Regions from separate parts of the Kitasatospora sp. NPDC058444 genome, predicted to be linked through region 1. Evidence: riboswitches for the same ligand, from Rfam matches in the RefSeq annotation. Region 1 holds a riboswitch; each other region holds the start of a gene.
What was found. A riboswitch is a leader RNA that binds a small molecule or an ion and turns the genes downstream of it on or off. The one in region 1 is predicted to bind cyclic di-AMP.
Positions count from the first base shown of each region.

Region 1 (3,265 bases):
CTCACTTGACGCGATGATAGCCGCAGTGCACGTGCATCAGCACGGGACGTTGCAGGTGCAGGACGCCTTTTGCGCGCAACCGCGAACTCTTCACGGACCCTTCTCCTGACGGTACGTAAACGGACATAGCCGATGAATCGTCGGACGCGCGATAACCGGCCGTGAGCACCTCCCCGCTGAATGTCGATCTTCGAATGCCGGGAGTCGCATCCCCGTGACCCTCCGTCAAACCACCTTCATGCTGTGAGACATCTCACGCGCCCCAGGTGCAACGTCAGCCTCCTCGGATCACGTCGTGGCAACCGTCGGCGGTCCCGCGGGGGCTGGGAGCGGAATGTCCGGATTATGGGCAAAGCACCCGGACCGGCACCGGAGACGCACCCTCTTCGCACCGGCTCCGCACGGTCTCCGCACCGGCTCCACGCCGCAACCGCGCCGAAGCCGTACGGCAGCCGACTGCAAGCCGGACCGGCAGATGTCCTACGATCTCCGGCATGAGCACCGCAGCCATCCCGGGCGCGCCACTGCCCGTCCGCACTCCAGGCTCCCGTGCGCGGGGGCGCCACCGTCGTCCCGAGCGCCCCGAGATCCCGTCCGGCGCCCCGGCCCTGGTGCTCGCCGTACCCGCGACCGCCGGGCCCGAGTCCCGCTCGGTCGTCGAGGAACTGCTCTCGATCGTCCGCACCGAGCAGAACGGCGTCCGGACCGCGGTCGGCTACCTGCCCGGCGGCGAGGGCGCGGGCGACGAGGACCGCACCGTGGCCGAGTTGCTGGCCGCGGCCGCCGAGGCCGGGCTGCCGATGCCCGTCCTGGTGCCGCTGGTGCCCGGTCCGCACACCTTCCTGACCGAGCTTCACGCGCTCGCCGCCGAGTACGGCGCGCCCGTCACCGACCCGCTGGGCCCGCACCCGCTGCTGGCCGAGGCCGTGCACGTCCGGCTGTCCGAGGCCGGGCTGGCCCGGGCCGACCGCGCCCGGCTGTTCGCCATCGCGACCGCCGCGGACGGCGTGGTGCTGACCACCGTCGGCGGCGAGGACGCGGCCGCCGCGGCCGGCATCACCGGGGTGCTGCTGGCCGCCCGACTGGCCGTGCCGGTCGTCGCCGCCGCGCTCGACGTGCCCGGCTCGGTGGCCGCGGCCGTCAACCACCTCAAGGAAACCGGCTCGCAGCGTCCGGCGCTGGCCCCGCTGGTGATCGGTCCGGAGGCGGACTCCGAGCTGCTCGCCACCGCCGCCGAGGAGACCGGCTGCCCGTCGGCCGCGCCGCTGGGCTCGTACCCGTCGGTCGGCCAGCTGATCGCCTCCACCTACCTGGCGGCGCTGCCCGCGCCCTCCCCGGAGGACCTGGCACGGGCCGAGGCGGAGGCGGCGGCCGCCGCCGAGGCCGAGGGTGCCCCGGAGGGCGTTCGCGGCGCCCACGCGGCCTCCGAGGGGCCCTCGGGGCAGTAGTCGACACCGCGCGCCGGTCGCGCGCACCGAAGGGCCCGGAACGGTTTTTCCGTTCCGGGCCCTTCGACTTTGTTCCGCCCACCCGTGACCGGCCCGCACGGAAGTCGGACGCCAATGAAGCGGAATGTCCGTTCTGGCCCCTTTGAAAGGAAATAGGAAACGCGGCCGCGGATGCTCGAATCGGGGCCGCCGCCTCCCCTGCCGGGATGCCCCACCGCGCGATTCGATGCGCCGTCACGCCGCTCCTGAAGCGATGCCAGTTGTGGGCTTCCGCAGCGCCGTTGCTTGAAAACGATCATTTACGATCATGAAGAGCTGCAATTTTGGCAGCTTCCTCCAAACCGTGATGCGCATCACAGTGGTTTGCAGTTTGAACTTAAGTCTGATTAACGTGCTCCCCGTTCGTGACCACACGAACCCGGTTCATCCGCAACGCCGAGTCCTGCCGTCGGATGTCCTGGCAGCGCGAAATCGCACCACGGCAGGAGCGGGGGACCCACAGGTAAGTCGCCCCGGACCGGTCTTCGGAACGGTCCAGGGCTAGGGGTGAAGCCGCGCCCACAGCGCGGCCGGGCAACTCCAGCCCGAATCCGACAGCTCACCTCGCAGGCGTGGGAGAGGACCGCGTCTTCATGCTGCCCACCAACGGCACCCGCCTGTCCAGCCGCACCCGTCGTGTGATCGCCGCCCTCGGCGTCGCCGGCATCGGCCTCACCGTTCCCTGCATCGCCTCCGGCACCGCCTCCGCCGCCTCCGTCGCCACCTGGGACAAGGTCGCCCAGTGCGAGAGCGGCGGCAACTGGAGCATCAACACCGGCAACGGCTTCTACGGCGGCCTCCAGTTCACCTCCAGCACCTGGTCCGCCTTCGGCGGCACCGCCTTCGCGGCGCGCGCCGACCTGGCCACCAAGGACCAGCAGATCGCCGTCGCCGAGAAGGTCCTCGCCTCGCAGGGCCCCGGCGCCTGGCCGGTGTGCTCGGTCCAGGCCGGCCTCACCAAGGGCGGCCCGGCGGCCACCGTCGACACCTCGGCGGGCTCCACCTCCGCCTCCACCGCGGGCTCGACCGCCGCCAAGCCCGCCGCGCCCGCCCAGAGCGCCAAGCCGGCCGCTCCGGCCGCCAAGCCCGCACAGCCCGCGCCGTCCCAGGCCCCGGCCGCCAAGCCCGCGGCGCCCGCCCAGGACGGTGCGCAGGCCACCACCGACTCCGCCACCTCCGGCAACCGCGGCGACTGGGTCCAGAAGCGCCAGCAGCAGGCCCAGGGCGGCGACTACACGGTCGTCGAGGGCGACTGGCTGTCCGCGATCGCCGACCAGCACCAGGTGCAGGGCGGCTGGCAGCGGCTGTACGAGCTCAACCGCGGCACCCTGACCGACGGCCCGGACACCATCTACCCGGGCCAGCACCTGTCCTTCGGCGGCAACGGCCAGGCCCAGGCCGGCCAGTCCTCCACCGGCAAGTCCGGCTCGGACTTCACCTGGTTCGACCGCTCGCAGAAGTCCGGCCAGTCCGCGAACGGCGGTGCCGTGAACACCCAGCCGACCGCGCCGGCCCAGACCCCGGCCGCCAAGCCGTCCACCAAGCCGGCCGCCAAGCCCGCCCCGCAGACCGACACCCAGACCCAGACCCAGGCTCCGGCCGCCACCGGCAGCATGGCCGCCGCGGTCTCCTTCGCCGAGTCGAAGGTCGGTCAGGCGTACGTCTACGGCGGCACCGGCAACGGCGGCTGGGACTGCTCCGGACTGACCCAGGCCGCGCTGCGCGCCGCGGGCATCTCCATCCCGCGCGTCGCCGCCGACCAGGCCGCCGCCAGCACC
Region 1 covers NZ_JBHXLL010000004.1:343,853-347,117, reverse strand. The annotation lists gene ACFWP2_RS07870 (hypothetical protein) at 495-1,448, shown strand; cyclic di-AMP (ydaO/yuaA leader) riboswitch at 1,903-2,073, shown strand; gene ACFWP2_RS07865 (transglycosylase family protein) at 2,060-3,265, shown strand, end outside.

Region 2 (3,265 bases), on a different contig from region 1:
ATCGGCACCAGCGCGAAGCCCGAGACCAGCGGCGAGAACCCGGACACGATCTGGAGCTGCACCACCAGCAGGAAGAAGACGCCGCTGAACGCCGCGTACACGCACAGGGTGACCAGGTTCACCGCGGTGAACAGCCGGGAGGAGAACAGTCCGAGCGGCAGCATCGGTTCGGGCGCGCGGCGTTCGACGGTCACGAAGGCGAGGCCGAGCACCACCCCGATCACCCCGCTGACCCAGACCGCGGGGGACAGGCCCTCGCCGGCCGCGGTCAGCGCGTAGGTGATCGCGCCGAGGGCGAGGGCGGCGAGCACGGCGCCCAGCACGTCGAAGCGGCCGGTGGCGGTCTCGTCCCGGCTCTCCGGCACCGACCGGCCGGCGACCGCGATCACCGCGGCGGCGAGCGGCAGGTTCAGCAGGAAGATCCAGCGCCAGCCGGGGCCGTCCACCAGCCAGCCGCCGAGGAAGGGGCCGACCGCCGCCGACACCCCGCCGAGGCCGGACCAGAGGCCGACCGCCGCCGAGCGGTCGTCGGGGTGGAAGACCGCCTGGAGCATGGCGAGCGAACCGGGGGTGAGCAGCGCCCCGCCGATGCCCTGCACGGCGCGGGCGGCGATCAGCACGTGGATGTTCGGTGCGGCGGCGCAGGCCGCGGAGGCGACGGCGAACCAGACCACGCCGATCAGGAAGACCTTGCGCCGTCCGTACCGGTCGCCGAGCGCGCCGCCGAGCAGGATCAGGCCCGCCAGGGTGAGCAGATAGGAGTTCAGGGTCCATTGCAGGGACGCCAGGGAGGCGCCGAGGTCGGCGCCGATCCGGGGCAGGGCGACGTTCACCACGGTGCCGTCGAGCATCGCCATGCTGGAGCCGAGCACCGTCGCCAGTAGTACCCAGCGACCCTGCGCGGTGCCCAGGCGCAGGGTGCCGGCCTCGGAGGTGGCCACGGGCGAATCCTGCGCTGCCGAGGCGCACGTGACAAGGGTCACCGGTGGGTGTGTTGACGATCGGCCCTGAGTGAACGGCCGGCTGCGCAGTGTCGCCGATCTCGGCGCAGGGTCGTGGATCAGTGGCGGGGCGTGAATGGATTGTGTACGCACTGTGCCCTTCGGCCTGCGGAGGGTCACGGGGGCAGGGGGGATGGTTGCCGATTCAAGAGATCGACATTGCTTCACCCGAACGGATGGGTTTTAGTTCAGCGACCGCCCGGCCAGTCCGGACGGATCCACCGGGTGGAACGCCGAGTCCTGCCGCTGCCCGGTGGTTCGAAACGAACTCTGTACGGCAGGAGCGGGGGACCCACAGGTAAGTCGCCGGACCGGAGTTCGCGCCTCAGGGCGCGGGCGTCCAGGGCCGGCTAGGGGTGAAGCCGCGCATGCGGCCGGGCAACTCCAGCCCGAACCCGACAGCTCACCTCGCAGGCGTCGGAGAGGAAACTTCCATGCCTGCTCAGGCTCGTCGTATCGCCCTGCCCCGCGCCGCCCGCATCGGCATCGCCACCGCCGTCACCGGTGTCTCCTTCGCCCTCCCGCTCATCACCGCGGTGAGCGCCCAGGCCCACACCGCCCCGGCCGCCCCGGTCGCGCAGGCCGCTGCCCCGGCCGCCCAGGCCGCGCAGGAGAGCTACCGCGTCGTCAGCGGCGACACCCTGTCCAAGATCGCCGACGCCAAGAACGTCGAGGGCGGCTGGCACGCGCTGTTCGAGCAGAACCGCTCGGTCGTCGGTGCCAACCCCGACCTGATCTTCCCGGGCCAGCAGCTCGCGCTGCCGGGCCACGCCGCCGCGCCGTCCGCCGACGCCGCTCCGGCCAAGCCCGCGGCTCCGGCCAAGCCGACCGCTCCGGCCAAGCCGGCCGCCCCGGCGACCCAGGCCGCCGCGCCGCAGGCCCAGGTCCAGGTGAAGACCGAGGCCGCCAAGCCGTCCGCCCAGCTCCAGACCCAGGTGCAGGTCGCCGCTCCGGCCCCGGTCGTGACCGCCACTCCGGTCGCCGCCGCCACCTCCGGCTTCGTCGCCCCGCTGGCCAACCCGAAGCTCGGCACCGCCTACGGCGTGGCCGGCTCCATGTGGGCCTCCGGCCACCACACCGGCCAGGACTTCGTCGCCTCCACCGGCACCCCGCTGCGCGCCGTCGCCAACGGTGTCGTGGTCAAGGCCGGCAACGGCGGTGCCTACGGCAACGAGGTCGAGATCAAGCTCGCCGACGGCCACTACGCCGAGTACGCGCACCTCTCCTCGATCGGTGTGAAGATCGGTCAGACCGTCACCGTCGGCCAGCAGATCGGCCTCTCCGGCGCCACCGGCAACGTGACCGGCCCGCACCTGCACTTCGAGATCCGCAACGGCTCGGAGTACGGCTCGGACATCAACCCGGTCACCTACCTGCGCGCCCACGGCGTCGCGCTCTGACCCAGGGCCACTGAGCCCCGAGGGTTTCCGGAACCACCGCTGCTGCGGGGCGAATCGATCCTCCGGGATGGTCATGTCGGGTGACCGCTCGACCGGGTGATCGCCGCACGGCGGACATGGGCGCGGGACACGCCCAGGCCGGCCCGGCCGCACGAGGACCTCCTCGCGCGGCCGGGCCGGCCGCTCCCGTTTCCGGCCGCTGTCCGGCTGTGGGCCCGGCCGTGGCCGCGCCGGTTCGGCCGGGCCGGTTCGGCCGGGCCGGTTCGGCCGGTCCGCGAGCTCGTTCGGCCGGCTCCGGAGCGTCGTTCGAACGGTCGAACGCGGCGTCAACCCGGCTGCTCCGGCGGGTTTTCGCGGGCCGCGCGGGGGTCGTCGGCGCGCCATGCTGGCGGACGGTCAGCGCCCGGCCGGTCCGGCGGTCGCGCGCGTCCGCGAGGCGAGGAGGCCGGATGGCGGTCCGGAGCGGGGACGTGGCGGGGGAGACGGCAGGGCGGGAGCGGCCCGGGACGGGCGGCGTCGACCGGCTGAAGGCGGACTCGGTCGGCCTGGTCGGCGTGGTGTTCATGGCGCTCGCCACCGCCGCCCCGATCACCGCGATGACCGGCAACCTGCCGATCATCGTCGGGCAGGGCAACGGTGCCGGCGCGCCCGCCGCGTACATCGTGGCGACGGTGGTGCTGACGGTGTTCTCGGTCGGGTACGTGGCGATGGCCCGTCACATCACCGCGGCCGGCGCGTTCTACGGCTACGTCTCGCACGGGCTGGGCCGGGTGGTCGGGATGGCCTCGGGGCTGCTCGCGGTGCTCGCGTACGTCGTCACCGAGGCCGCGGCGCTCGGCTTCTTCGCGTACTCGCTGCGCGGGC
Region 2 covers NZ_JBHXLL010000005.1:312,230-315,494, reverse strand. The annotation lists gene ACFWP2_RS08920 (MFS transporter) at 1-941, opposite strand, end outside; cyclic di-AMP (ydaO/yuaA leader) riboswitch at 1,296-1,433, shown strand; gene ACFWP2_RS08915 (peptidoglycan DD-metalloendopeptidase family protein) at 1,436-2,401, shown strand; gene ACFWP2_RS08910 (APC family permease) at 2,851-3,265, shown strand, end outside.
Region 2: linked by a shared signal. The riboswitch ahead of ACFWP2_RS08915 (peptidoglycan DD-metalloendopeptidase family protein) and the one ahead of ACFWP2_RS07865 (transglycosylase family protein) in region 1 are both predicted to bind cyclic di-AMP.

Region 3 (3,265 bases), on a different contig from region 1:
CCGGGTGACCAGCTCGTGCAGGGTCTCCTGCTGACGCGTGGCGGCCTGGTCCAGGGTGCGGGCGCGGGCCAGGTAGCCCTCCGGGTCGGAGGAGAGGATCAGCTGGGCCGTCTGGGTCATCCCGCCGCCGCGGTACTCGGCCCCGGCCACCGTCGCCAGGTCGCCGCGCAGCTCGTTGAGCTGGTCCTGGGCCAGCGCGATCTCGCCCTGGAGGATCGTGGTCTCGCCCTGGAGCCGCCGCTGGGCCTCCTGCGCCGCGTTGAACCTCTCGGACGCCTGCTCGGCCTCGTCGTACAGCTGCTCCACCTGCGTCTTGACGTCCTGGCGGTCGCCCGGGTCCGGGCTGCCGGGGGCGGCCTGGGCACTGCCTCCGGCGGCCACGCCCAGGGCGGTGGCGGCGGCCGCGGTCAGCACCAGCGCCCGGGTGAGCAGTTGGGAACGGCGGTGCACGGGCATGGCGGCAGCGGCTCCAATCCTGCGGTGGGCCCCCGCCGCCGCACCGGGAGGGGCGGCCGTCGAGCGGGAGTCCGGTGGCAGACGTTAGCGAGTCCGGGCAGGCGAGTCCAAACCCTCACCAACCCGAATATTCGACCCCTTATCGGACATCAGATCGACTCGCGGGGAAAGCCCCGGGAGGAAGCCCCGGGAAGAAGCCGCGGGAAAGCCCCGGAAATGCCGCAGGCCCGGCCTCCCCTGGGGGAGACCGGGCCTGGAAGCGTCCGAGCGGGGATCAGACCCGCACGACGGAGGTCAGCGGCATGTTGGTGACCGCCTCGTAGCGCACCGACGCACCCGGCTTGGGAGCGTGCAGCACCTGGCCGTTGCCGGCGTAGATGCCGACGTGGTGGGCGTCGCTGTAGAAGATCAGCAGGTCGCCGGGCTGGGCCTGGGAGATGTCCGAGCCGATCCGGGTGCCGGCCGAGGCCTGCGCCTGCGAGGTGCGCGGCAGCGACACGCCGGCCTGGTTGTACGCCCAGACCATCAGGCCGGAGCAGTCGAAGGAGCCCGGGCCGGTGGCGCCCCACACGTACGGGCTGCCGACCTTGGACGCGGCGGCCGCGAGAGCGGCGGAACCACGCGAGCTGCCGGGGGCCACCTTCACCGGAGCGGTGGTCGTCGGAGCGGTGGTCGACGGGGCGGAGAGGTCGCCGCGGCTGTTGTCGCGCGAGGCGCGGTCGGCCTGCTGCTGGGCCTGGGCGGCGGCGTCGGCCTTGGCCTTGGCGTCCGCCGCGGCCTTCTCCTCGGCCTGGCGCAGCGCCTGGCGCTCCTGCTCGGTCAGCGTGTTGAGCAGGTCCTGGGCCGCCTTCAGCTTGCCCTGGACCTCGTCCTTGGAGGCCTTCAGCTGCTGGGTGGTCGACTCCAGCTCGGCGAGCTTGCCCTGGGCCTCGTTGCGGTCCTGGTCGAGCTTGCGCTGCTGCTCCTGGAGCTCCTTCAGCTGACCCTTCTGGGTGCTGCCGGCCTGGTTCAGCGCGCCGGCCTGGCTGAGGAAGGTGTCCGGGCTGGAGGAGAACATCAGCTGGACGGTCGGGGAGATGCCCCCGTTGCGGTACTGCTCGCCGGCGATCTCGGCCAGGCCGCCCTGGAGCTCGGTGACCTGGGCCTGCTGACGGGCCACCTGGTCCTGGAGGCCGGAGACCTGCTTCTCCAGCTCCTGCTGCTTGGCCTGGGCGGCGTTGTAGTTCTCGGTCGCGACCTCGGCCTGCTCGTTGAGCTGGTCGACCTGCCCCTTGACCTGTTCCTTGGTCGGCTGCGGGTCGGCGTGGGCGCCTTGCGCGGACAGGACGACGGCGGCTGCGGCGACACCGGTCAGGATCGAGACCCGGGCGCGGCCTGCGGGCTTGGGACGACGATGGGACGCCACGAAGGCGGACTCCTTCTTCCTACGTCCGCCTACCGGGTGAGCTGACGGGTTCGGGCCGGAAGCATGCCCTACGGCGCCTCACGGCCGTTCCAACGGCCGACCTGGCGCCGATTCACCCCGGAGGAACGTGGTTCCCCGGCTCCGCTCCGCAGCGCCCCCGACCACTGGGCTCCCCTGTCGGGCAGTCGCTTCGACCTGCCCCGCTGCCTCGCGAACTCGGCGGTAACCACCGCCGCCACCCTGGCTGGGCGATCGACAGTGCGGTGGTTCAGAGCACGACCCTAGTAACTGAACCGTGATCCGTTCAAATCCTTGTCAGAAAAAAGACCGAAGATTTCCCAAGTTCTTTTGTGAATATGACCGATGGTGACCACTGGCGCACGCAAGGCTGATCGATTCTCAGCATGTGGTCGCGAAAGGGCACGCGAAGCCGAACGCCACCCCGTCGGAGGGGTGGCGCTTTTCACAGGCCCCGGAGGAGCCCCGCGGGCGTGTCGGACCGTCAGACCCGGCGGATGGTGTTGATCGACATCGCGTCGGCCTTCATCACCTTCACCACGTCACCGGTGTGCGGCGCGTGGACCACCATGCCGTTGCCGATGTACATCCCGACGTGGTGCATGTCGGAGCCGTAGATCACCAGGTCGCCCGGCTGGGCCTGGTCCAGCGACGGCACCCGGGTGCCGTAGTGGCCCTGCTCCTGCGAGGTGCGCGGCAGCGAGACGCCGGCCTGCCCGTACGCCCAGACCATCAGGCCCGAGCAGTCGAAGGTGGTCGAGCCGGTGGCGCCCCACACGTACGGCGAGCCCTGCTTGCCCATCGCCTTGGACACCGCCACGCCCGCGTAGCCACTGGCCGGCGGCAGGCTGCCGAGGTCGACCCGATCGCTGCCCCGCGAGGCGCGGTCGTCCTGCGCCTGCTGGGCCTTCAGCGCGGCGCGGTCGGCGGCGCTCAGCGAGTTCAGCAGGTCCTGGGCGGTCTTCAGCTTGGTGTTGACGTCCGCCTTGGCCTGGTTCAGGTCCTTGGTGGTGGTGTCCAGCGAGGCGAGCACGGCGGCCGCCTCGGCCTTCTCCTGGTCCAGCCGGCGCTGCTGGTCCAGCAGCCCCTTGAGCGCCTCGGCCTGGCTGGTGCTGGCCTGCTGGACGGTGGAGGCCTTCTCCAGGTAGCCGGACGGGTCGGAGGAGAGCATCAGCTGGACGGACGGGTCGATGCCGCCGGAGCGGTACTGCTCGCCCGCCACCTCGGCGAGGCCGCCCTGGAGCTGGGTCATCTGCTCCTGGCTGCGGGCCACCTGGTCCTGCAGCTGGTCGGCCTGCTTGCGCAGCTGGTCGGCCCGCTCCTTGGCGCCGTTGTACTTCTCCGCCGCCTGCTCCTGCTCCTCCTGGAGCTGGTCGATCTGCGCCT
Region 3 covers NZ_JBHXLL010000001.1:353,599-356,863, reverse strand. The annotation lists gene ACFWP2_RS01645 (NlpC/P60 family protein) at 1-456, opposite strand, end outside; gene ACFWP2_RS01640 (NlpC/P60 family protein) at 731-1,861, opposite strand; cyclic di-AMP (ydaO/yuaA leader) riboswitch at 1,872-2,025, opposite strand; gene ACFWP2_RS01635 (NlpC/P60 family protein) at 2,364-3,265, opposite strand, start outside.
Region 3: linked by a shared signal. The riboswitch ahead of ACFWP2_RS01640 (NlpC/P60 family protein) and the one ahead of ACFWP2_RS07865 (transglycosylase family protein) in region 1 are both predicted to bind cyclic di-AMP.